DNA from 3 places in the Flavobacterium sp. ABG genome. Region 3 is predicted to be linked to each of the others. Evidence: riboswitches for the same ligand, from Rfam matches in the RefSeq annotation. Region 3 holds a riboswitch; each other region holds the start of a gene.
What was found. Region 3 has a riboswitch for cobalamin ahead of AB674_RS03420 (TonB-dependent receptor plug domain-containing protein). Riboswitches for the same ligand answer to the same signal wherever they lie in the genome.
Positions count from the first base shown of each region.

Region 1: another riboswitch for cobalamin. It lies ahead of AB674_RS13750 (TonB-dependent receptor); the one in region 3 lies ahead of AB674_RS03420 (TonB-dependent receptor plug domain-containing protein).
Region 2: another riboswitch for cobalamin. It lies ahead of AB674_RS17440 (PKD-like domain-containing protein); the one in region 3 lies ahead of AB674_RS03420 (TonB-dependent receptor plug domain-containing protein).

Region 1 is NZ_LEKS01000012.1:89,372-97,654, reverse strand. Features, by position in the region: gene AB674_RS13765 (hypothetical protein) at 1-378, opposite strand, end outside; gene AB674_RS13760 (hypothetical protein) at 416-1,702, opposite strand; gene AB674_RS13755 (DUF5074 domain-containing protein) at 1,715-2,860, opposite strand; gene AB674_RS13750 (TonB-dependent receptor) at 2,857-4,905, opposite strand; cobalamin riboswitch at 5,022-5,229, opposite strand; gene AB674_RS13745 (NAD(P)/FAD-dependent oxidoreductase) at 5,700-6,959, opposite strand; gene AB674_RS13740 (DEAD/DEAH box helicase) at 7,046-8,283, opposite strand, start outside.
Region 2 is NZ_LEKS01000019.1:36,755-45,037, reverse strand. Features, by position in the region: gene AB674_RS22000 (murein L,D-transpeptidase catalytic domain-containing protein) at 1-1,315, opposite strand, end outside; gene AB674_RS17465 (TetR/AcrR family transcriptional regulator) at 1,802-2,383, shown strand; gene AB674_RS17460 (acyl-CoA thioesterase) at 2,434-2,919, shown strand; gene AB674_RS21995 (hypothetical protein) at 3,999-4,721, opposite strand; cobalamin riboswitch at 5,043-5,278, shown strand; gene AB674_RS17440 (PKD-like domain-containing protein) at 5,398-6,531, shown strand; gene AB674_RS17430 (hypothetical protein) at 6,904-7,209, opposite strand; gene AB674_RS17425 (Two component regulator three Y domain protein) at 8,016-8,283, opposite strand, start outside.
Region 3 is NZ_LEKS01000003.1:66,230-74,512, forward strand. Features, by position in the region: gene AB674_RS03410 (adenosylcobinamide-GDP ribazoletransferase) at 281-1,078, shown strand; gene cobC (alpha-ribazole phosphatase) at 1,063-1,605, shown strand; cobalamin riboswitch at 1,669-1,877, shown strand; gene AB674_RS03420 (TonB-dependent receptor plug domain-containing protein) at 1,904-3,766, shown strand; gene AB674_RS03425 (DUF5074 domain-containing protein) at 3,772-4,848, shown strand; gene AB674_RS03430 (S41 family peptidase) at 5,081-6,559, opposite strand; gene AB674_RS03435 (RNA polymerase sigma factor) at 6,725-7,234, shown strand; gene AB674_RS03440 (hypothetical protein) at 7,221-7,679, shown strand; gene AB674_RS03445 (DUF4252 domain-containing protein) at 7,696-8,223, shown strand; gene AB674_RS03450 (DUF4252 domain-containing protein) at 8,225-8,283, shown strand, end outside.

The sequences.
Region 1 (8,283 bases), on a different contig from region 3:
ATTGTAATTTTTAACTTCATTGGTTACGTTTACAATCGTTTTTTTACTTGCTTTTTTATCTGCTTCTTTTACGTTTAGAGTAAATTCATATGCCCCAGCGTATATGGCAATAAATCTTAAGTCTTTTGTATTTCCAACGATAGAATCTGTCTTTTGATTGACTGGATTTTTTGTCATTACCCATTCATAAGTCGGAGCACTGCCTTTAGCGGAAGCTGTAATATCTAAAACATTAAACGCGGCTACTTCATACTTATCCTGAAGTGTAATTGCTATTGGGTTTGCAATGTCTGCTTCAGCTTTGTCATTATCGTTACTGCATCCTATGCACAAGAAGGCAAAGGCAAGCAACAATAAATGGCTAACATTTTTTTTCATAATTTCTGATATAATAATTTTGGTTTATATTCTTTGTTTAAGGTCTGGTTGCGATATTTTCACCTAAAAGATGCAAATCTGTGGCGCCCATTATTTCTGTCGAAGTTTCACCCAACCATCCGGCTTGCTGGTTAAGACCGTTGTAAACTTTTACAAAATCAATCCCCGGAAGATGAAGTTTCTTTCCGTCTTTATCGATCGCCCAGTCAATATCAATTCCGGAATCATTGTCATTGTTTGGAGCATTATCTGCATAGCCATATAAAAAGGCGTATTGCACGAAGTAACTTCCTTTACCACTTTCGTCAACGGCATTATCCGGTAATCTCGTACCTTTAAAAGTCATGGACTCCTGATTTCTAAGCCATTTTGGCCAGTAATCTAAAGAATGATTGTAGGCATTGTTTTGTACTAGATACCCGCTTTTTCCCTGATTGTCTTTCCAGTAGATGTATTCCATATCTACAAATCCTACACTTCCTGTTGTACCACCCGGAACTGGTATTTTGTTTGGATCGGGTCTGAAATAGGTGATTTCGTAATTGTGAATTGCTTTCTCCAATTTATGACCTGCTCCTTCTATTTCGTACCATTCGTCGTCAGGAAGACCGTTTTTATTTTTATCATAAGAAACCATTATTACACCTGCTTCACTGCTTCCTCCGCGCATAGTAGCGTCTGGTTTTGGATTCGCTTCTGCCCAAAATGCATTTCCTAATACTCTAAAATCACGTTTGCCTTTTATGTTCACAATAGTATGATCAAAACCGAAAACAATGTAACCTCCAAAGGCACCCAGCGAAAGCAGGTCTCCATTTTTCTTAGCCAGATAACTATTGGCTCTACTCAGGATTTTTTCAAAAGGTTCTCCGTCATTGGCGGCTGGTAAATCATTTATGAACTGTCCCGGAGCGGGTTTGAAATCAAATACTTTGGCGATATACGTTTTAAGTTCTTTGGTTTCTTTACTTACATTTACTTTCACTTTTTGGGTCTGTACATTCCCTTTATCGTTTATAGTTACTGTTAGTTCGTAAGTACCCGTTTCTGTTGCTGCGAATAAGGCTTCTTTTTCAGTTGTGTTAGCTAAAGAATAATTTTCTGATGGTGCTGTGGTTACACTCCAACTATAAGTGGCTTCTGTGCTTACGATCCCTTTAGAAATTACCGTTACTATTGCAGCCCTTTGTACGCTATACCCGGAATCATCTTGTCCTGTATTCCCGTTCTCTTTACTTTCGTCACCACCGGAACAATTTACCAGCAACAATACTGTCGGCAAAAGCAACACCAATCGGAACTGTTTTAAAGCTATTTTTAACATAATTTGGTTGTTTTAGTTTTTTAATATAAAAGCAATATGCGCGGGAATATTTCCTGCTGTTGTTTTCCATTTTAATTTGCCTTCAGGCGTGAAACAATAGATGTAGCCTGTCACCACATAATTCTGAGCGTCTGAAATGTATATTTCTTTGGTTTCCGGATTTACCTGAAGTCCATACGGAATCATAATCTGTTTCTCTGTTCCGTCTGTGATGATCTGATTGCTGATTATCTTTTTAGTTCTCGTGTCTAATATGCCATAACTTATCTTATTACTATTGGTGAGATAACTCCATGAAACCCCATAGAAATAGAGTAAATCGTCAACGATACACATTCCGGAAACCGGAAAATCCAACTGCATTTTTTTCTCATCAGTTTTGGTGTCGATAACAAAAAGGTTTGAAGGTGTATCATAATAGTCACCGCGGGAACTCACATAAATATCACCACGCCTGTCTATTTGCATACTAAAGAGATTTATACCCACGTCTATTTTTTTGATCTCAGTAAAGGTTTCCAGATCAATTACAGATACAGTTCTGTCGTAATTAGGTACACGGTAACCTCCGGAATTCGCTACATACAATTTGCCATTGTGTACGACCATTTGTTCCGGTTGATAACCTACTTTTACTTTTCTTTTTATTTCTAATGTCGTAGTGTCGATCTCGGCTACAAAGCCAATTTCGGCATTGGGATCAATAGCCACGGGGCCTGAGTAGGAACTTACATAAGCCTTATTTTTGTAGAAAGCCATATAACGACAATTGGGTACATCTATTTTTTTGATGCGTTTTGCTGTCCACTTGTCTATTACTTCTATTTTGTTCGAGCAGTTTATCACGGCGTAAACCTTGTTGCCGTATATTTTTATATCATTACCTACGTCTCCTAACTCTTTTACAACTGTCGGATTACGTTCAGAATAAATATCGGTTGTATAGTTTCCGGTCCTGTAATTAAAGATGTCTATACTGGCCCTGTTCATACCCATATTACCCTCATTAAGGAGGTAAAAACCTTCTATTTTGCCATCATTTCTTGGTGCGGCAACATTTTTGTCTGAGGATAGAAAAATGGTTTCGTCTTCTCTGCAGGAAGTAAAAGCAAGAGCGATAAATAAACTTAGCAGTATTTTTGAAAGGTTCTTTTTCATAGCGCAATACTTATTATAAATTTAAACGTACGACCCGGCATAGGGTAATTGTAGATCACCTCATAGTGTTGATTGAATGCATTGTTAACTTCTACAGTTCCTTTAATTTTATAATTTTTAACTGCGAAAGCTTTCTGTACCGAAAAATCGTGGGTGTACCAAGGCTGTACTTCATTAACCTTTATGTTGTTTACGTTTCCATTAAAACGTTTCCCTACATAGATATAACTGTAGTTGAAGTTCCATGATTCGTAGTTGGCGTTTAGTATTCCGGATCCGCTGTGCCAAGGCGTATAGGGGATTTGGTCTCCGTAAGATGAAATTTCTAAGCCTGCGAATTTTGTATAATCTCTGCTTTCAGAATAGGTATAAGTCAGATTGGCGACTAAGTTTAATTTGTTAAAATGAGTTCCCATATTCAGAACAGATTCTATTCCTTTTCCTTTAACTTGTCCGATATTGGTCATCATCCAGCGGAATAAATTTCCGGTTGGTGCTGCTACAATCTTATCTTTGGTATTGGTATAATAACCGTCAACCTGAATCGAAAAGGCATCAAAAAAACCTTTCCCTACAGGCAAATTGTAGGTAAAACCAAGGTCGTACTGGTTCATGTATTCCGGTCTCAAAGTACTGGAGCCAACCATGGTATAATACAAATCATTAAAAGTGGGCATTCTGAAAATACGCTTTGCAAACGCTCTTAGATTAAAATCATGTCCTTTAAATGGAGTGTAACCCAAAAACAGCGCGGGTGTTACTTCTGTTTTATCCGGAGCTTTTGCATTGTAACGCACCTCTTCTTGTACATGCGTGCCTACAAGACTTCCCAAGACTTTAAGTCCTCCAAGTCGGTAGGAACTGGCAAGAGAAACTAAAGCCGTATAACGTTGTGGATAAGAAAATAAGGTTTGGATTCCTTTTCTTGTTGCATTTAATCGGTTGTATTGCAAATCTGTAGACAACGAAACATCCCACGTTGGCGTTATGCTGTACATATTAACAGCAGAAAAATAGATTTCCTGTTGGTAGTAACTATCGTCAGATTGAGCGCCTTCGGTTACTGTTTCTCCTAAAATTCGGGTCGTATCTCGGGCAACATAATGTGTATAATCGTAGGCGTATTTTGCCCTGGCCTGAAATTTATACTTCTCGTTAACTTCTTTCACTAAAAAAGCCTGAGCGAAAAAATTCTTATCGTATTGTCTGAAACCGTCTTTAAACTTATTCGCCACAATAGCTCCCGGTGCTCCCCTATCTGAATCATAATAATACACCTTAGCATCCCAGGAACCTTTATTTATTTTTCCGTAAAGCCCTGATTCTACTCTTAAAGCTTCAATATCACTGTTCATTCGGGTCGCTGTAGTGTCATAAGCCAAAGAACCATCCTGATTGTTTCTGGTGTATCTGTATTTGTACTGCCCATTAGACTTGATGTATTCCGAACTTACACTCATGCTTACTTTATCGCTCAACTTCTGTTCCCATCGGAATGAAGGATTGATATAGTTGATAGACATCGTTTTGTAACGTACTAAAAGATTCGTTTTTTTGGTACCTTCAAAAACAGGTCGTTTCGTTCTTAAGTAAATCGTAGAAGCCGCAGCAAAGTCTTTGGCAGATTGAAATATTTCGCTTTTTTGTCCATTGTACATGGTTAAGGATTCCATATCGTCTAAGGAATATTTCCCTAAATCTGTCACTCCGTTTTGCGCATTGCCCAGTTGAATTCCGTCATAAAAAACACCTACATGATGGGTTCCCATATTACGGACATCAACCGTTTTAAGGCCACCAAGTCCGCCATAGTCTTTGATTTGGGTTCCTGCAAAATATCGTAATGCGTCGGCAACGCTATGGCTGGCCAGGTTTTCGAGTAATTTTCCTGAAAGCGTTTGTACGGGAATTACCTCCTGAAAAGGTTTTGATTTTAGGACGACCTCTTTTAAAACCCGTAAACTATCCTTTTTTACCTGAGCTTGAGGTAAAAACGGGATCAATACAATAAAAAAGAATACAAGCGTTTTTGTGGTATTATGCATCACTGATTTTATTAAATAAACTTTCAGAGATGTAAATAACAAGAAGCAATAAGACACATTCCGACTATAAAAATAGCAGGGAATATTCTTGTTCTTCAACTTTATACCACGAAAGTCTTAAACTATGTGATTATGGCAGGTCTCCTGACTTATTCTATCTTTAAAACAGCCTTCCCATTCGCTGTAGCAAACAGTGGCATTAGAAACGTTTAAAGACTTATATAGAACTTACAGTAGCGGGTCTGCTCAGGATTTACACCTGATTCCCTTTTAACTATTCTCTAAAAAAACTTAGAAAAATAGACCAAAATCTGCGGCAAATATACAATTATCTTTATAATATTAAGAACTATTTAATACAATTGCTCTTACCCTAATAAAATAAAAACATCTTCCGAGTGAAAAGACTTTTAATTACTGGTATCTTATTGGATCCAAATAAGTAGAAAACAACAACAAAAAAATAAAACCAAAAAGCCGAAAACGTAAGTTTCCGGCTTTTTAAATTTTTGGAATTTGGAATTCACACTATTGTCATTTCGACGAAGGAGAAATCACACAAGTTGCTCCATTCTCTATTTTTCGCAATTTTGTCATACTGAGGGACGAAGTATCTTCACGAGTAATTCCGTAAAGTAAAGCGCAACGGTATGGATTCAGCAAACGTAGATCCTTCGTTCCTCAGGATGACAAACTGTACGGAGTTTCTGGTGTGATTTCTCGACTTCGCTCGAAATGACAGAAAAACAAATTAGCTTTTGGAATTTGGAATTTGAAATTTCAAATATTAAAACTTAACTCCTCTTATCCGGTCTGATAATCATTCTTAAAGACTGATCTCGTGCAAAATAGGCTACCATCCAGTTCCAGAATGTATTCAGTCTGTTTCTATAAGTAATCAACGATATTAAGTGTATAAACAACCAGATAATCCAGGCGAAAAATCCTTTAAAATGCCATTTTGGACTTGGTAAATCTACTACAGCTTTATTTTTTCCTATAATGGCCATCGAGCCTTTATCGTTGTAAGTAAAAGCTTTAAGAGGTTTGTTGTGAACCATCGCTTTAAAGTTCTTAGCCAGATTTAACCCTTGTTGAATAGCAACCTGAGCTACCTGAGGATGTCCGTCGGGGAATTTTTGATCTCCTGCTAAAATAGCAGTATCACCAATAGCATATACATTTTCAAGACCATTCACTTTATTGTATTGATCCGTTGCCATACGCCTACCACGACCATAACTTTCTGTTGGAATACCTTCAAAAAGTTTAGCCGAAACACCGGCTGCCCAAATTAGATTTTTGGTCTGAATCGTTTCTCCGTTAGCAAAATGCACGGTGTCATTAATATAATCGGTAACACGGCTGTTTAGTTTTACGACAACTCCCAGTTTGGTTAATGCTTCTAAAGTATCTTTTTGTGAAGCTACACTCATTGGAGCCAGTAAAGCATCTCCCCCGTCTACTAAATAGACATTACTGGCAGATGTTTCTAATTCCGGGTATTCTTTGAGTAATATATTTTTACGCATTTCAGCAAACATTCCTGAAACTTCAACTCCGGTAGGTCCTCCACCGGCTACCACAATCGTTAATAATTTACGGCGTTTGCGGATGTCTTTGGTTATAGCGGCTTTTTCGAGGTTTTTAAGCAACGTATTTCGCATTTCGATGGCATCATTTAAGGTTTTCATCGGAATGGCGTTTTTCATCACGTTTTCCATGCCAAAATAACTAGTTTCTGCTCCTGTGGCAAAAACCAGATAATCGTAACTCAATTCGCCATTGTTTAAGATTACTTTATTCTCTGCAGGAACTACAGAAACCAGTTCTCCTAAACGAAATTGAAGGTTCTTTTTGCCGGCAAAAAACTTTCTATAGGGATAACTTATACTGGAAGGTTCCAGAAAAGCTGTTGCAACCTGATATATTAGTGGTGGGAAAAAATTGTAATTGTTCTTGTCTACAAGTGTAACTTGAATTTGAGGCTGATTTACAAGTTCCTTCGCCAGATTTATACCTGCAAACCCACCTCCAATAATGACTATTTTCATATATATTGTTTTACGAATAAGATAATTTTCTTTTAAAATCACCTTAAAAGTACAATATAATTAAACAGCTACAAAGCCAACATATCTTACTTTTTGAATTTTTTAACAGGTTTTTCAACTACATCGATTTTGTTCTGCAAAACATAATTTGCTAACAGTTTTTCGATCAACTCCTCTTTGGTTAAATGATGAAAAACAGTTTTCACTTTTGTTTTTAATTCAGCAGAAAGATCATGATTCGGTTTTGTTTTGAAAATTTGTTTTGCCCAAAGAAGTGTATTGTTCTCCTCTAAACTTACTGCTGTTGGTTTTTTAAATTCAATGAATTTTAAATCCAATTCTTTTTCAAATTCAGCAATTTCGGCTACTTCCTCCTCTTGCAGAACGGTTAAAGAAAGTCCTTTTGCACCTGCTCTGGCAGTTCTTCCACTTCTGTGAACGTAAGCTTCGTAAGTATCCGGCAAATGATAGTTGACTACATAAGAGATTTCTTTTACATCTATTCCTCTGGCAGCCAAATCTGTAGCAACCAAAATATTGATGTGTCCTTCACGAAATTGCTCCATAATTCTATCACGAATTCCTTGTGACAAACTACCGTGAAGTGCTCCTGAAGAAAAACGGTTTATAGCCAGATTTTTAGCCAATTTATTTACTGCTGCTTTGGTTTTGCAGAAAATAATTCCGCGTTCCCCTTCTCTGGAATTCAAAAAGTGCATCAGGACATCCAATTTTTCAATCGGATCAACCACAATGTATTCGTGATCAATTCCCTGATTACCAATTGTCTCCATATTGGCACTAACCTGAACTACATCTTTGTGTAAATAATTCTGAACCAGTTGCTTAATTGTTCCGGGCAAAGTAGCTGAGAACAATAAAGTACGGTGTTTTTTAGGCAATTCGGCAATGATTTCGTCTAAGCTTTCTTTTAGAATAGAAACCATTTCGTCCGCTTCGTCTAAGACCAAAAACTTTGTTTGTTTTAAGTCAACGGCTTTGCGTTGAATCAAATCAATTAAACGTCCCGGAGTTGCTACAACAATATGGGTTGGCTGTGCAAGACGCTCCATTTGTGGTTTTATTGGAATTCCACCACAAGTAGCTGCAATAGAAAGATTTGGAATGTGTTTTCCAAAATCTTCCAGATTTCTGAAAATCTGATGTCCAAGTTCTCTTGTTGGCACCAAAATAACAGCCTGAACAATTGGCGATGTGGTATCGATCAATTGCAATAATGGTAATCCAAAAGCTGCTGTTTTTCCGGTTCCGGTTTTGGCTAAACCTACCAGATCGTGAGTTTCAGCCAAAAGAAGCGGAATCG
Region 2 (8,283 bases), on a different contig from region 3:
TCCCCAAACTTGATTGATTAGACCCAATTACATTAGAAAAATTTCTTGCATACAATTCTCCTGAATTCTTTCCGTGGGCAACCAAATAGGATTTGTAATTCTTATTTTTCAAATTAAAGATAAAAAATCTTTTCTCTGAACTTGGTTTATTAAAATCTACTACTGCCCAATAGTTTGCCGTACTTTCGGGATACGAGTCAAATAGTTTTTCAAGTTGCTCCTTCTGTCCTAATTCATTTGCTTTATTTAATGCAATTTCTTTTAGCTCACTCTTTGGTTCAATTGCTGTAATTGGAGCAACTTCGTCCGTTCTGTTTTCAACAAAATTTATCTCATCAGTATTAAATCCATATTTATCAACATACTCTTGTACTTGTTTTAAGAGTTCATTGCAGCTACTATTTATTTCCAACCCTTTTTCGATATCTCCGATATGTTTTACAGGAGCCCAATGATTGGATACATTTCTTAATGCGATAGCAGTAAACTCTATAGAAAATGCAGGACACTCTTTTGATAATTTTTGAAACTCGTAAGCGTCTCCGGTCCCATAATTTTCGGTTTCTTCGGACTTAAACCCTTTTTTGAAATACTCTAAAAAACCATTTGTGTTTGACGATCTGTATGTTTCAAACACTTGTGATAATTTATCTCTTGCAACACTCCTTACATTATAACTAGTTTGAAACAATCCCGCTTCCGTATCATCACCATGATCAAAATTCATGGTAATGTCCCTGCCTGCACAATGTTTTCCGTTACTTTCCATAACACCAAGCCCAAACATAAGAACAAACAGATGCCTTAACCTGTCCTCTTCTCCATTATCATTTTTCATCCCTTTACCAGCAAACACAGTATCAAATCTTTTTAAAGCATCTCTATCACGATCTGAATGAAGTGCTTTTGCCATTTCTTTGACAAGTGGATCTCCATTTTTTAATCTTTTGTATAAAACTGCAAACATAAGTGCCATACCATAATAGTAACCCCAAACAGCCTTCCCTCTATTTTTCCAATCTGTGTTAGTAATATCTTTTCTATCTACGATATCTGTTATCGCAATTTCATGATTATTGTCTTGTCCCACTTTTACTTCTAAATCGAGTTTGGAGAGCGTTGTAGTGTCAATAATTCCTGTATCAGATAAACCAGATGAACTTTGAAATTTTTTAAGCGCCACTGCTGTGCCATTGCCAAAAATACCGTCTACTCCATTAGGGTTAAATCCTAAATCAAGTAGTCTTTTTTGTAGCGTCTCAACATGTATTCCTCTATCCTTATTTTTCGGGATAATTGCTATTTTTTTAGTCATAATATTTAGTATTAAGTTTTTTATACATTTAATTAAACACTTAAAAGCAAAACAAAAATTGTAAGACATTTTTTTTCAATAACAATTAAAAATATATCAAAATAAAACATCATAAAAACAAACAAATCAACAACTTAACTAAAAATAAAACATTTACAAACAACTAATGTACGACTATTTTTTAACAAGATTAATCATTTTTTCACGAAATCATATAGCAGTAAATTTCATTAAATTACCCACTTTCAAAGACTTCTGATAAAACGATGTCCGATAGCTTTTGTTTGTTTTTTAGGATTGCCAGCGAGCATCTTAGTCTCTAAACCAATGCTAACACTAATCTTGTTGCTAACAGAACAAGAACCCAAACATTCTTCCAAAATTTAGTAAAATAAATTATTTAAAATAAAAAATCATTTTCTCACATACCGATCGGTATTTGTTTCTTATATTTGCCCTACTATTAGTCACAAATCCAAACAAGCCATGAATACTTCTGAATTTATATTGGATAAAATTGCGCCCGTTTTTAATAAACAAGGCTATATTGGAACCAGTTTGTCGGATATTACAAAGGCTACGGGACTGACCAAAGGAGCTATTTATTGCAATTTTACCAACAAAGAAGATTTGGCGTTGCAAGCCTTTAAACTTAATGTCGGTATTGCTATAATTCCGTTGTTTAAGCTGGTGGCGACCAAGGAAGGTGCTATTAACAAATTACACACCATAACCAACTACCATCGCTCCTATTACGATTTGCTCAAGGACAGAGGCGGTTGTCCGATGTTACGGGTTTCTGTTGATACCAAATTTGTAAATCCTCTATTGTTCGAAGCTGCCGAGAAGTTATCTCAAAAATTCATTAATGGACTAACCGATATCATCAGCGAAGGGATTAGCAAAGATGAAATTCAACCGGATACCGATGTAAACAAATATGCACAACTCATTTTAACTATGATAGAAGGCAGTTCTCTTTTGGCATTCACACACAATGACGACTCCTACATTACGCATGCAATGGATTTCATTGATGACATACTAATTAAAAGCATAAAAAAGTAAAAAAATTTAACCCTACATATACCAATCGGTATGTGATAATTTAATTAAAAATGGAAAAAGTATTAAAAACAAAAAGAAAAATCAGATTTCAGGATTGCGATCCTTTCAATCATTTGAACAATGCAAAATACCTTGAATATTTCATTAATACCCGTGAAGATCAAATTGCAGAACACTACAATCTTGATATTTTTAAATTGATGAAAACAACCGCGCTGAGCTGGGTTGTGGCTTCCAATCAGATCAGTTATATGAGACCGGCCTCTACAATGGAAACCGTAGTAATCGAGTCTCAACTGATTCAATATACCGATAATGTTTTACTGGTAGAAATGAAAATGTGGAATGAGAATGAAACAGAACTAAAAGCATTGCTTTGGATAAAATTCATTCATTACAACCTTCAAACAACAAAAGTAGCCAATCACGCTGATAATTTGATGCAATTATTCCAATCGGTTGTGGTTCCTGTTGAGCAAACTGTTTTTGAAAATCGTTATTTAGAGATCGTTCAGAAAATGAAAAGTTATGCTTAAACCGGAGATAACCGCACGCAAAGTTTAGTTATAGTATTACGAATTCTTTTTAGTTTTATACTTGTTTTTTTACACGCAGATTTAGCAGATTGCACAAATATTTTTTTGAGAGATAAATAAGATCAGCCTAATCCGCTACCCGAGCGATAGCGAACTGGCTAAGCAAATCTGCGTGCAAAAGAAAATCTTTGCGAGCTTTGCGTTAAATTTTCCGCAATCCAACTATAAAGAATAAAAAAAGGGCAGAACCATTCTATAAGGTTCTGCCCTTTTTACATTTCACACAATTACAAAAAAATCTTTCAAGAACTGAATTAAAATTTACTGAGAGCAAGAATTAAATACTATTGTTATTCACATTCTGGCACTATTAATGTTTACACAGTGTTAACATCAAAACTTTATTTATAACCAAAAGAAACCAACACATGAAAGAAACCCTTTTTAAAAATCTAACCTTCTCCCTGATCATAACAAATATTTGGACAATTTGTGCTTTCTTCATTTATTTCTTTGAATCACCTGGCTGGTTTCATGGGTTCGGGGTTTTTGGTTTTTACTTAAACAGTTGTTGGGTTTCCGGGGCAATTGGAGTGATTTTAATACTATTAAGATTCTTTTATTTTAAAAACGACAAGAAGAACAAATTAAGTTTAAGTTTTCTTTATTGCTTTTTCGGCATATTTAATCTGCTTTTATTTGCACTGTTTTTAATACTTGCTCTCTTTGAAATTACACACGGTGGTTTTTTAGACCTGTTTTTATTTGCCAATCCTATTACTGCAGTTTTTATTCTTTTTGATATTTATAAAACGGTAAAGTTGAGCGATCCTACTAATTAATTCAAGCTGCTAGTTAATAATTAGTTGATCCTATTTGACGAAAACATAAAAGGATTGAGAGGTGTATCTTGTCTTTAGCCGAAAGAACCAATATTTTAAAATTCTTAAAGTACGAATAGAATGATTCATTATCATTTTATATACACAAAACTCCTTAATTTCTTAAGGAGTTTTTGTGTGTATTCTAAAGAAAGTATTTCGCAGTCTTGCCTGAATTAGGGAACTAATATCCGTAGTCTAGTATCCAAAATTCGTTACCTGAAAAGCTTCCATTCTTCTGCTTTGTCCAACAGTTCCGGCAACCTGACCACTGCTTACCCATGGTAACCAGCCTAATTCTGCCACATAAGCTCTGTAGTAACTTGCAGCATATACCTGAATTGCCTCCATTCTTCTGCCTAAACCAACGGTTCCTAATGTTCTCGAACATCCCTGATCGTACCAACCAAGTCCTTCTACGTGAGCAATTCCAATTTTACAAATAGGACTCGGAATGTAACCTCCAAATTCAACAGCCTCCAATTGTCTGCTTTCTCCAATTGTTCCTATTACTTGTCCGTATGGCGTCCATGGCAACCAACCTTTACCTGCTACATGTGCTCTATATCCACTTGTCGCTTCAGCTGCTTTGCCAGTCAGTTTCTTTTCAGTGGCCAGTTCATTCAACTTTTTAAAATAGGCATCGCTTCCGGCTGCTTCTTTGGTTAAATTCCCCGTCTCAAAATCATAAGAATTTCTCAGTACCTCGATTTCACTTTTCTTATTCGATAACTCAAACTCCTTTACCATTAAGCTGATAATTTCGGGTGGAATGTTTTGTAAGATCTTGCCATCCGGATCAACGGCAAATTTCAATTCTTTGTTTTGCTCCAAAGCCGATGGCTCCTGAGCAATTTCATCTGTTTGACAAGAAATAAAAAGGGATACTAAAAAAGCAACTAAAATAATTTTTGTTTTCATAATACAATGATTGGTTAATTAATGGTTAATACTAATGCTTAATTTTACTTGATTTAACAAAAAATACATTTATACACTATAAGTCAACGACTTAACACTATAACATTTTCAGCAATACATCTTCAAAACAATCTATTTTTAATCATTCTACTATATCAAATATATAAAAATAGTTTTAGTATCATGAGAAATTTCGTGTTATATAATCTGCCGCTAAAAAGTTTATTTTACCATTTATTTGAGTTGTCTTATAAAAAAGAACCTCAAAAAAGCGTTTATTTTTTTTTTGAAATTAACATTCAAAGCACCAAAGAGTTTATTTACATTTGTACGCGCAATGGTTCAACTGCATTTTTCGGTGTAGTTGATTAAAAGGGAATTAGGTGCAAATCCTGAACAAGCCCGTTACTGTAAGTTTCATGCAACATTTTGACAGATTGCTGTTGATTTTTCAAATCTCCAAAATCTAATCTTTTGCCACTGCATTTTTAGAAATGTGGGAAGGTTGCTCAAAATGGAAACAAGTCAGGAGACCTGCCACTGCTTAATAGTTTAAAGTTTTCGTGGAGCAAAACTTTAAGCCCGAACACAAACATCAAATTCAAATTTGGTTTTCGTTTTCGTTTTTTCGCTTTTAAAGCAAAAACAAGAATAGAAAATAATACTCTTTTCGTTTATGAATAAATTTTTAATTGCATTAGCCACAACTCTATTCCTCACCGGATGTTCCAAAGATGAGACACCTTCCGAAGTGGTATTACCGGAAGTAACATTTGATGAACCAACAAATGGTTTTACAATTGATAAAATGCAATGGTTTCACCTCCAGCCTAAGCTTAAAAACCCGGATAACGTGACTTATACCTGGCTGTTAAATGGAAAAATAATTGCTACCACGCTTGATTTAATGTATGTTTTTGCAGAAGCCGGAACCTATAAAATTGACTTTAGAGTAAAAAACAATTCCGGTGAAATCTTTAAAAAAATCACCGTTAATGTAAATGAAAAAACCTATCTGAACGGAGTTAAAAATGTCTTTGATTTCTTTCCTGCTCCCGGGCAATTTACAAATGCGCTACCCGAAGCAACTGCAAAAGACACTGACGAAACCATGCGGAAAAAAGCAGAAACGGCACTTACAACAGGAAGCTTGGTAAGTCTTGGCGGATTTGGAGGTTATATCGTAATGGGATTTGACCATACGATTATCAATAAAGAAGGCAACGATTTTATCGTCCTTGGAAACGCGTTTAGCAATTGGGCCGAACCCGGTATAATCATGGTTTCCAGCGATGTAAACAACAACGGAAAAGCAGATGACGAGTGGTACGAAATTGCAGGCTCAGAGCACAATAAACCAACAACCATCAAAAATTACGAACTGACGTATTACCAACCCAAAAGTGAACCTGAAAACCCATCGGAACCCAATTACATTCGTTGGACTGATAATCAAGGACAAACAGGTTATATCTCTAAAAATGCTTATCATAGCAATCCTTTCTATCCAACCTGGAAAGGCACCAGTATTACCCTAAAAGGAACTTTCTTAAAAGCCAACCTATACGATAAATCCGGAACCGGTACGTATTGGGTAAACCCTGCCTACGATTGGGGCTATGCCGACAATTGGTCCAACACCGATGAAAAAGCCCAAATCGATATCAGTTGGGCCGTAGATAAAAAAGGAAACCCTGTAAAACTACAAGGAATTAACTTCATCAAAGTCTACAATTCAAACCGTGCCGAAGGTGGATGGCTAGGTGAAGTTTCTACTGAAATTTCGGGTTTTAAAGATTTGAATTTATAAAGTCATAAAACATCCGTTTACAAACAAAAGCTTCAGGACAATCTGAAGCTTTTTTTAGTTCTATCACAAAAGAGATCACTTTTACTTCCCCTAACTTTGCGACCCTTGAACAAAACTTAGCGTTCCTCGCGTTTAAATTCACACAGAAATTTCCATAAAAAAAGTGCTCAGCAAGTGTGATTTCTCCTTCGTCGAAAGGACAAACTATGCGCAGAAAAGAAATACAACCAACAAAATAATTCGTGCCAATTCGTGAAATTCGTGAAATTCGTGTCAAACATTTTTCTTTATAAAGCACTAATCCTCCTCTATGAAAACAAAAAAAGACCATCTCAATAGACAGTCTTCCGTATTTTTACTAAGTAAAATGACCTAAGCCATAAACAAAGCATACTTATTATAATCGTACAAAACCTTATCGTAAGGCACTAATTTAGGATTTATTACTTCAGAAGAAGCATCAAATTTAATCCCGTTATGTTTTCTGAACAAATAGATCTCTTTCAGGCAATTTGATAAACTCTGGTGAATAGACGTGGTAAAAGTTGGCAATTGTTTATCACCTACCAATAAATCTATTTGATAATTTGAACTGCTTTTAGAAAGATTATTACCAATGATTCTTATTGTAAATTGTGTCTCCTTTCCGTATTGTTCACCTTTATATTGTACTACCATAATTTTATAATTAAAAGGGTTAATTTAAGATTTTATTTTTCATTCCAACATTGATAACTAAAGTTATGAAAAAAAAGCAAATGAATAAAAAATCGCTTCAAAAATAAATGTTATTTAAATCATGTCCAAAAGTTGCAACGCTTTTGTGAAGTGCTTTCTAGTTAAAAGCGCAAGACCACAAACCAGAAAAAATCCTCCTAATCTTTTTAATCTGTGGCGAAATAAAAAAAAGATCTGCCACAGATTAAAAGAATTGAAAGGATTACTTTTTTCTACAGAGTGACGAAATCTTTCATTCGAGTCTTCTTTTCATACGGATAAGGTTTGACCTAAAAAAAAACACGAATTGCACGAATTAACACGAATTGATTAGTGGAAATTTGTGAGATTCGTGGCTATAAAAACATCCCGATAAAGTCTAACCTAAAAAAAACACGAATTGCACGAATTAACACGAATTGATTCGTGGAAATTTGTGAGATTCGTGGCTATAAAAACATCCCGATAAAGTCTAACCTAAAAAAAGCCACAAATTACACGAATTAACACGAATTGATTAGTGAAAATTCGTGTAATTCGTGTCCATAAAAACATTCCATAAAGTTTAGCTTCAAAAAAAAATGCCACAAATTGCGCTAATTAACACGAATTGATTAGTGGAAATTCGTGTAATTCGTGTTCATAACAATTCCTTACTCCAATCACTTTTGGGCAGAAAAAAACCGTAACGAATTACGGTTTTCAACAATTAACTAAATATATTTAATCAACTTTTTAACGAGAGTGAAATTCATTCATAAGCATGATTAATTTTGGGTAACAATTGTAGTTTCTTTTTCATTATTAATTTCTAACAAAACCGGATCTCCGTTTTCGTCAAACATCGTCATATTCAGTGCGTCTAATAACACCAGGTTTTTAGAAACGGTTCCTTCAAATTTATTGTATGAAAGATTCATTTCAGACAAATTATGCAACTTTTCCAGTCCTTTTGGAATTTCACCTCCAAAACTATTGTCAAACAGACTTAGATTTTCAAGAGCAGAAAAATTAAGTATTTCATTACTTAAGTTC
Region 3 (8,283 bases):
TATGCATAAAATTTGACTAAAAACCTTTTTAATTTAAACTTGATAACCTCCAGATAAATCTGGAGGCAATTCAATAAAAACATTTCAAATCACAAATAACCTTTTCTTTTACTATCATTTTACAAAAAACACACCAAATAGAAATCCACTAAAAATTCAGAAAAACATTAATTTCAAAAAAAGAAAGCCTTTGTACAGATTCAATTGCCAACATCTTTAGATGTTGGTTTCATGAAAGCAATCAAACTGGCTTTAGCCAAATAACTACATACTCTTACCAATGAAAAAAGAACTCCATATATTCTTCACAGCACTCCTGTTTTACACCCGGATTCCATGTCCAAAAAACATTGATCATAATCCGGATTATCTAAATAAAGCCACACGGTATTTCCCTTTGATAGGCTGGATTGTTGGAAGTATTTCCTTTTTGGCATTTTATGTTTTTTCTCTTTTTCTGTCGGTAGAAACTGCTGTGATACTCGCTTTTATTGCTTCTATATTAACTACAGGAGCTTTTCATGAAGATGGCTTTGCAGATGTTTGTGATGGTTTTGGTGGAGGCTGGACCAAGGAAAAAATACTACTCATTATGAAAGACAGCGCTATTGGTGCCTATGGTGCCATTGGTTTGGTTTTGCTTTTTTTATTAAAGTTCAAACTGCTTTCAGAATCTATAGCACTTTTTCAAATTCAGGATTCAACAGCACTTTTTCAAATTTTCTTATTATTTGTTTCAGCTCATGCTTTGAGTCGTTTGGCAGCGATTAGTATCATTTTCACTCATGAGTATTCGCGTGATGATGCTTCAAGTAAAAGCAAACCCATTGCTAAAAGCAATACCTGGAAAGAAATTTTAGGTTCCTTTTTCTTTGGATTAGTTCCTCTACTTGCGCTGTCCTATTTCAAGTACCAGATTCTTTTGGTTTTAATTCCTGTTTTTTTGACCCGTTATTTTTTAGCGCGTTACTTTCAGAAATGGATTGACGGTTATACGGGCGACTGCTTGGGAGCTACACAACAGGTGTGCGAAGTTGTTTATTATTTAGCGCTTCTTTTTTTATGGAAATTTATTTAGTACGTCATACCGAAACGGTTTGCGAAAAAGGCATTTGCTACGGACAATCTGATGTTACTCTAGCAGAACCTTTTGATCTTATTTTTAAAAATATCCTTTCACAATTGCCACAAAAAGCGATTCTTTTCTCAAGTCCTTTACAGCGCTGTGTAATTTTAGCAAAACACATTCAAAACGAAATCAAAACTATTTCTTACCAGGAAGACAAAAGACTAATGGAAATGAATTTTGGAGATTGGGAAATGAAAAACTGGAATGACATTCTACCCGAACAACTTAATCCGTGGATGGAAGATTTTGTGACTGTTCACGCTACAAACGGAGAATCTTTTATTGAATTACATGACAGAACCGGTGCTTTTTTATCAGAGCAAATTTCAAAAAAAACAGACCAACCGATAATTATTGTTACCCATGCAGGAGTCATCAGAAGCCTGCTTTGCCACCATACTTCACTCCCGCTGAAAGATGCTTTTCAGAATAAAGTCGATTTTGGACAAGTCGTCAAAATAAACCTACAGCTGTAAATTTGTTTTAGGAATTCACATAAAAAACAAACCAAATTTGAAAATTCAATAATTTTAACTTTATCTTTGCAAAAAATTTAAGGTTGTGTTACTGATTTATTTAGCACATTAAAAAGGGAATCAAGTAAAAACTTGAGCTGTACCCGCAACTGTAAGCTTAGTTCAGAAATGAATGCTTGTTGTTAACTACAAAACCACTGCTCGCTCTGGCGAATGGGAAGGTAAACAACAAGACGCGAGCCAGGAGACCTGCCTTTGTAACTAATATCGAACTCTCGGGAACAAGAGTTTAGAAATTATGACTTTAAAAAAACGGTTGTCTTTTTGTTTGCTCTTATTGTGTCAGATCCTTTTGGCACAGAACGATTCTATAACAAAATTGAAAGAAGTGGTTGTTTCGGACACCAATCTTAAGAAATACTCGGGTACACAGTCTGTTCAAACCTTGAATGATTCTGTAATTAACAGAAATCAATCATCCTTAACCTCTCTTTTAAATTACAATACGGTTATCTATTTTAAAGAAAACGGACTCGGAATGACTTCCGGACCTTCCTTTAGAGGGACAACCAGCGCACAAACCGCAGTCATTTGGAACGGAATCAATATTAATTCCCAATTTTTAGGTCAAACTGACTTTAATACGATCGGGACACGTGATTTTAATTCCATAGCCGTAAAAGCCGGAGGGGGAAGTATTTTATACGGAAGTGGCGCTATCGGCGGAAGTATTCACCTTAATAATGATTTGAGTTTCAAAAAACAATTCTCTAATCATTTGTTTTTTAGCGGTGGAAGTTTTGACACCTACAGCGCAAATTACCGTGCTGCCATAGCATCAGAAAAGTACAGTCTTCAAGTCAGTATTTCCAGAAACAGTTCTCAAAATGATTTTAAATATCCGGGAACAATCGATCAAAAAAATCTAAATGGTGCTTATTATAATACCAGTATGAATACCTCATTTGGATATAAAATTGACTCCAAAAACACCTTGAAATTATACAGTCAGTTTTACGATTCAGAACGTCATTTCTCACTCACTTCTCCAAGTGATACTAAAACAAAATACAATGATTTTAACACCCGTAATCTTTTAGAATGGGAAAGTGTTTTTGATCGTTTTACTTCTAAGTTAAGAGCTGCTCATATTGGAGAATCTTATAAGTATTTTGGAAACATTAATTCGGAACTCTTTACCTATGGAAAAGTTGAGACTTCTATTCTAAAATATGATTTAGCCTTTGATGTAAATGATAAAATCAAATTAAATGCTATTATCGATTATACTAGAAATAAAGGATATGGTTCAAGTATTAATAATGTAAAAAGAGAAATCGGTTCGGCCAGTTTGTTATTGCGTCATTTAGTAACGGACAGATGGGATTATACCGCCAGTATTCGTCAAGAAGTAACCGACAATTACGGAAACCCTTTTCTTTTTTCTTTTGGAACAAGATATCAATTCACAGACTTTTATCGTATAAAATTAAACGCATCAAAGAATTTCAGAATGCCCACTTACAATGACTTATTTTGGCAAGGAAGCGGTAATCCTGACTTGAAACCTGAAACTTCTTATCAAGGTGAAATTGGCAATGAGTTTTTTACAAAAAATTTCACTCTTTCTGTAACTGCATATTACAATGCAATTCGGGACTTGTTACGCTGGGTTCCTAAAGAAGGCAGCGGTGATGTTTGGTCTCCGGAAAACACAGACAAAGTTAGGGCGTATGGTGCAGAAGTGCTCTTGGAATGGAAAACAAAAATAGAAAACCACAACTTCACACTCAATGGAACTTATGCGTATACCATTTCAGAAAGTAAACAAGTGATTCGTGGAGAATCAATTTACAAGCAATTAATATATGTTCCTTACCATAAACTAACAGGATCAGCTTCTTATAATTGGAAAAAGGTATCTTCTTATTTTCAATATTTATATACAGGAGATGCTTATACCACACCTTTTAATAACCCAAATACAAAAGTAAAAGCATACAGTATTGGCAATTTGGGTGTTGATTATGATTTTGGCAAAAAAAACAGTTACAAACTTGGATTTCAAATGCTAAATATCTGGAATGAAAATTATCAGCCAGTGACTAACAGACAAATGCCGGGGAGAAATTACACAATATACATTAACCTTAACTTTTAAAAAACATGAAGAAATTTAACAAACTATTTTTAGCACTCCTTGTAAGCTCGGCCTTTTTCGCCTCTTGTAGCAGTGACGACGACACTACAGATCCGGTACAAGAACCACGTGGTAATTATGATGGTGGATTGTTTATTGCTAATGAAGGAAATTTTGAAAAAGGCAATGGATCAATCTCTTATTTATCGGAAGATTTAAAAATCGAAAACAATGTATTTTCATTAGTAAATACCGGAAAAAAAATTGGTGATGCACCACAAAGCATTGGCTTTAATGGTAATTTTGCTTACATCGTGGTAAACGGTTCCAATAAAATTGAAGTCGTTAACCGATATACTTTTAAAAGTATAGCAACTGTTACCGCAGACTTAAGCAATCCTAGATATATTGCTTTTGCAAATGGAAAAGGATACGTAACAAACTGGGGAGACGGAGCAAGCGCGACAGATGACTATGTAGCTATATTTGACCTTACTGCAAATAAAATCACATCTAAAATCCCTGTTGTTGAAGGTCCGGAAAAGATCATCGAAAATAACGGAAGTCTTTATGTAGCACACAAAGGTGGATTCAGTCAAGGAAATTCTTTAACTGTTATCAGCAGTGCAACTAATAAAGTCACTACTAATTTTGTAGTGGGTGACGTTCCGAGTTCACTTGTAAAAGATAATGGAACTTTATATGTTTTATGTAATGGAAGACCAAGTTATGCAGCTCCTGAAACTGCCGGAAAATTAGTAAAAATTAACTTAAGCACTAATACTGTAGCATCTACAATTGACTTTTCAGCTAAAACACATCCTGGATTTTTAGACATTGAAAACAACAAGCTTTATTACACAGTTGGAAAAGACATTTATTCTGCCGCTACAAGCACTACAACTTTACCTGCTGCAGCAACATTCAAAGCAACTAAAGTTACCTCTCTTTACGGTTTTGCAGTTAAAAACAGTAAAATATATGTTGCCGATGCTATTAACTTTCTGGATAATGGAGACATCTACACCTATACATTGACAGGGACAGAAACTAACGTATTTAAAGTAGAAGTAACACCAAACGGTTTTTACTTTAATAACTAAGAAAAACGTCTGATAAAATAATTCTGTAATTATTTTTCAACGTAATCAATTCATCCTTTATTATTATTTTATTTTTTTGGAACAAAGAGGTTGTCTAATTAAAAATTAGGCAGCCTCTTTTTATTTGGAACTATTTATCGTAAGAACAAAAAAACACCCATAAAACTAATTTTATGGGTGTTTAATTAAACTATTTTTGTCTAATAATGTATCTCTTACAATACGATCATCATTAATTTAATGTTCTCAAAAGCCCTTCTGGAGCTTTTTCAACATACATCTGATTTCCAATACCATTTATTGCTTTGGAATCGATGAAAGATCGAAGTGCCTTTCCTCTGTCCTGTTGTACTTTTTTAGCCGAAGCACCGGTAATTTTTGCAATGGCAGTATTTAATAAAGGCTCTGAAGGATCTCCTAAAACACCTAAATTAGATAAATACTCAAGTTGTTCATAAGCAGGTTTTAGACCATCTGTATATTCACCAAACCCTGTTGCATTAACAATTTTAAGAACCAAAGGCTGCATGGCGTATTTATGACTTGTATTGACTTTGTTTTTTGTAAATGTTTCGGAATCATATAGTGTTACGGATCCTACATTTTTTCCAACTGTATAATCTCCAATTTGCACTACAGTAATATAAGGAACTAATCCATTTATAATTAATTCACTTGCAGACGCAGTTCCATTAGAAGTCAGTACATATACTTTGCTTAAACGCAAACTATTAATGGCTCTTCCGTTGATATTGTCTACAAACCTATTGTTTAAAGATTCCGAATCTTCCGTTTCAAGATAAGCGGTAAGCTTAGCGTTCCATTTTTCTTTAGCAAAAATCTGGTCTTTAAACTGCCCCGTAATCATACTGGCCAAACGTGTAGCGGTCTGAACCGATCCTCCTCCATTGTATCTCAAATCCAGAACCAAGTCAGTTACGCCCTGCGTTGCTAATTCCTCAAAAGCATCATTTAACTGCGAATCATAAGTGCTATAAAAACCATTATACATCAAATAACCAATTTTATGACTTCCGGACGTAATAACTTTATTGATCAGAATTGGATTTTCATTCAGCGTTGTCTTTACCAACGTAACCGATTTTCCATTTGATTCTATAACATTTCCGTTATACTGCGCTAAATTCAAAGTATAACTCTCCGAATCCAAAAGCAATTGTCTGTAATTAGAAGCGGTAAGCGGAGTTCCGTTTACAGCCGTAAAAAGATCGCCACGTTTGATACTTTTGCTCGAAGCGTCTGAACCCGGAACAACATAACGTACAAAACCTACCAGATCTGAATTGCTTTCTCCTTTATAACTCAACTTAAAATCAATTCCGGTACTTTTACTGGTTCCTTGAAGTTCTTGTTCTAAAACGCTATAATCCTTAACAATCCAACTGAATCGGTCAATTGCTTCTCCTTTAGGAAACTTACTCGCCGGTTTATTCAATAAATCCTGAAACAAATTCTCCGGCTCGGCATAACCACTCAAAAAAGAATTTAAGGCACTTTGCTTATTTCCGAAGCGCTCATCAGATAAATTAGGAACATCAGCCTGCCAAAGATAGTACTGATTTAGTCCTTTCCAGATAAAATCGTTTATCTGCAAATTTGCCGGAGCAGCAATGTCATCCTGGTCTTCACAAGATTGTAAAGAAAAGAGAAGTAAGCCTAATAATAGTAAACTTCTTAATATTGTTTTCATAAACTGGTATCTATATAAAAGTAATAACGTAAAAATACTATCTTTAGTTTTAACAATAGGTAGTTTAATTATCTTTTTTTTTATACTATTTTTTTTCAGTTCTGTTGTAACAAAATTAATTGTACCTCGTCTTCCTTTATATAAGCTAACCAATAACCCTGATTTATGAATCAAATTGTTTTCATAGAGTTAATAAATCCTTTTAAAGACAAAGTATTTCGTCTGGCCAAAAGGTTGCTGACCAGCACTGAAGAAGCCGAGGATGCTACTCAGGAAGTAATGGTTAAATTATGGAATAAAAAAGAAAATTTAGAAACCTATTCCAGTGTTGAAGCTCTAGCGATGACCATGACCAAAAATTATTGTCTCGATCAGCTAAAATCTAAAAGAGCCGGAAATCTTCAAATTGTACACAACAATTTTACAGACCGACAGCCACAATTAGATAAAAAACTCGAAGATGCGGACAGTTTAGAATGGGTAGAAAAAATAATCGGTCAATTACCCGAACAATTACAAATATTAATACAATTACGCGATGTTGAACAATATGAATTTGATGAAATAGCAAAAATTGTCAACATGAATGAAACGGCTATCCGGGTAGCCCTTTCGAGAGCGAGAAAAAAAATTAGAGAATCAATGCTTAATACACACCGTTATGGAATTAAATAGAATAGAATATATATTAGAAAAATACTTTCAGGGAGAAACTACTATTGCTGAAGAAAACGAATTAAAAGACTATTTTTCTTCACCAAATGTTGCGCAGCATTTGGAGCAATACCAACCAATGTTTGGTTATTTCTCTCAGGTAAAAGAGCAAAAATCGACGCAGGAGATTCCACTACAAACTAAAAAACGAAATGTTACGTGGTTATCAATTGCAGCCTCTGCTGTTATTTTACTGGGAATCGGGACCTATTTTTATGTAAGCGATAAAAACGCAACTCCGGTTGTAGCGCAATCAGAATTAGGAACCTACGACAATCCGGAAGAGGCCTTAGCGGCAACGCAAAAAGCTTTAGCCTTAGTGTCAAACAATGTGAATGTAGGTTTAGAAAGTGTACAATACATTCACGAATACGAACAATCAAAAAACAAAATCTTCAAACAATAATTTAAAATTTATAAAAATGAAAAATTTCATCATAACACTAGTTTTCACATTCGCTACCACTGTTTTTTATGCACAGGGTGCTTTTGACAAATTTGATGGTCAGGACGACGTGACCTCTGTAATTGTAAACAAAAAAATGTTCGACTTAATGAGCAAAGTAAAAGTCGATGCCAAAGACAAGGAAACGCAACAGTACGTTAACCTGATTAAAAAATTAGACTATCTAAAAGTATTCACTACCAAAAACCCAAAAATTGAAGCCGACATGAAAGCTTCTGCCGACAAATACATTAAAACTGCCGGTTTAGAAGAATTAATGCGCATAAATGACAGCGGTAAAAACGTTAGAATATTAATCAAATCAGGAGCCAGCGATACACAGGTAAGAGAATTACTAATGTATATTGACGGTGCTAAAAATGACGAAACTGTTTTATTATCTCTTACGGGTAATTTTGACTTAAACGAAATTTCAGTGCTAACAGACAAAATGCAACTTCCTGGTGGTTCTGACCTAAAAAAAGCTTCTAAAAACAAAAAATAACATGAAAGTCAGCGTCTTTACCTCAGCCCTTTTAGCTTTACTTACTTTACTAAGTTGTAA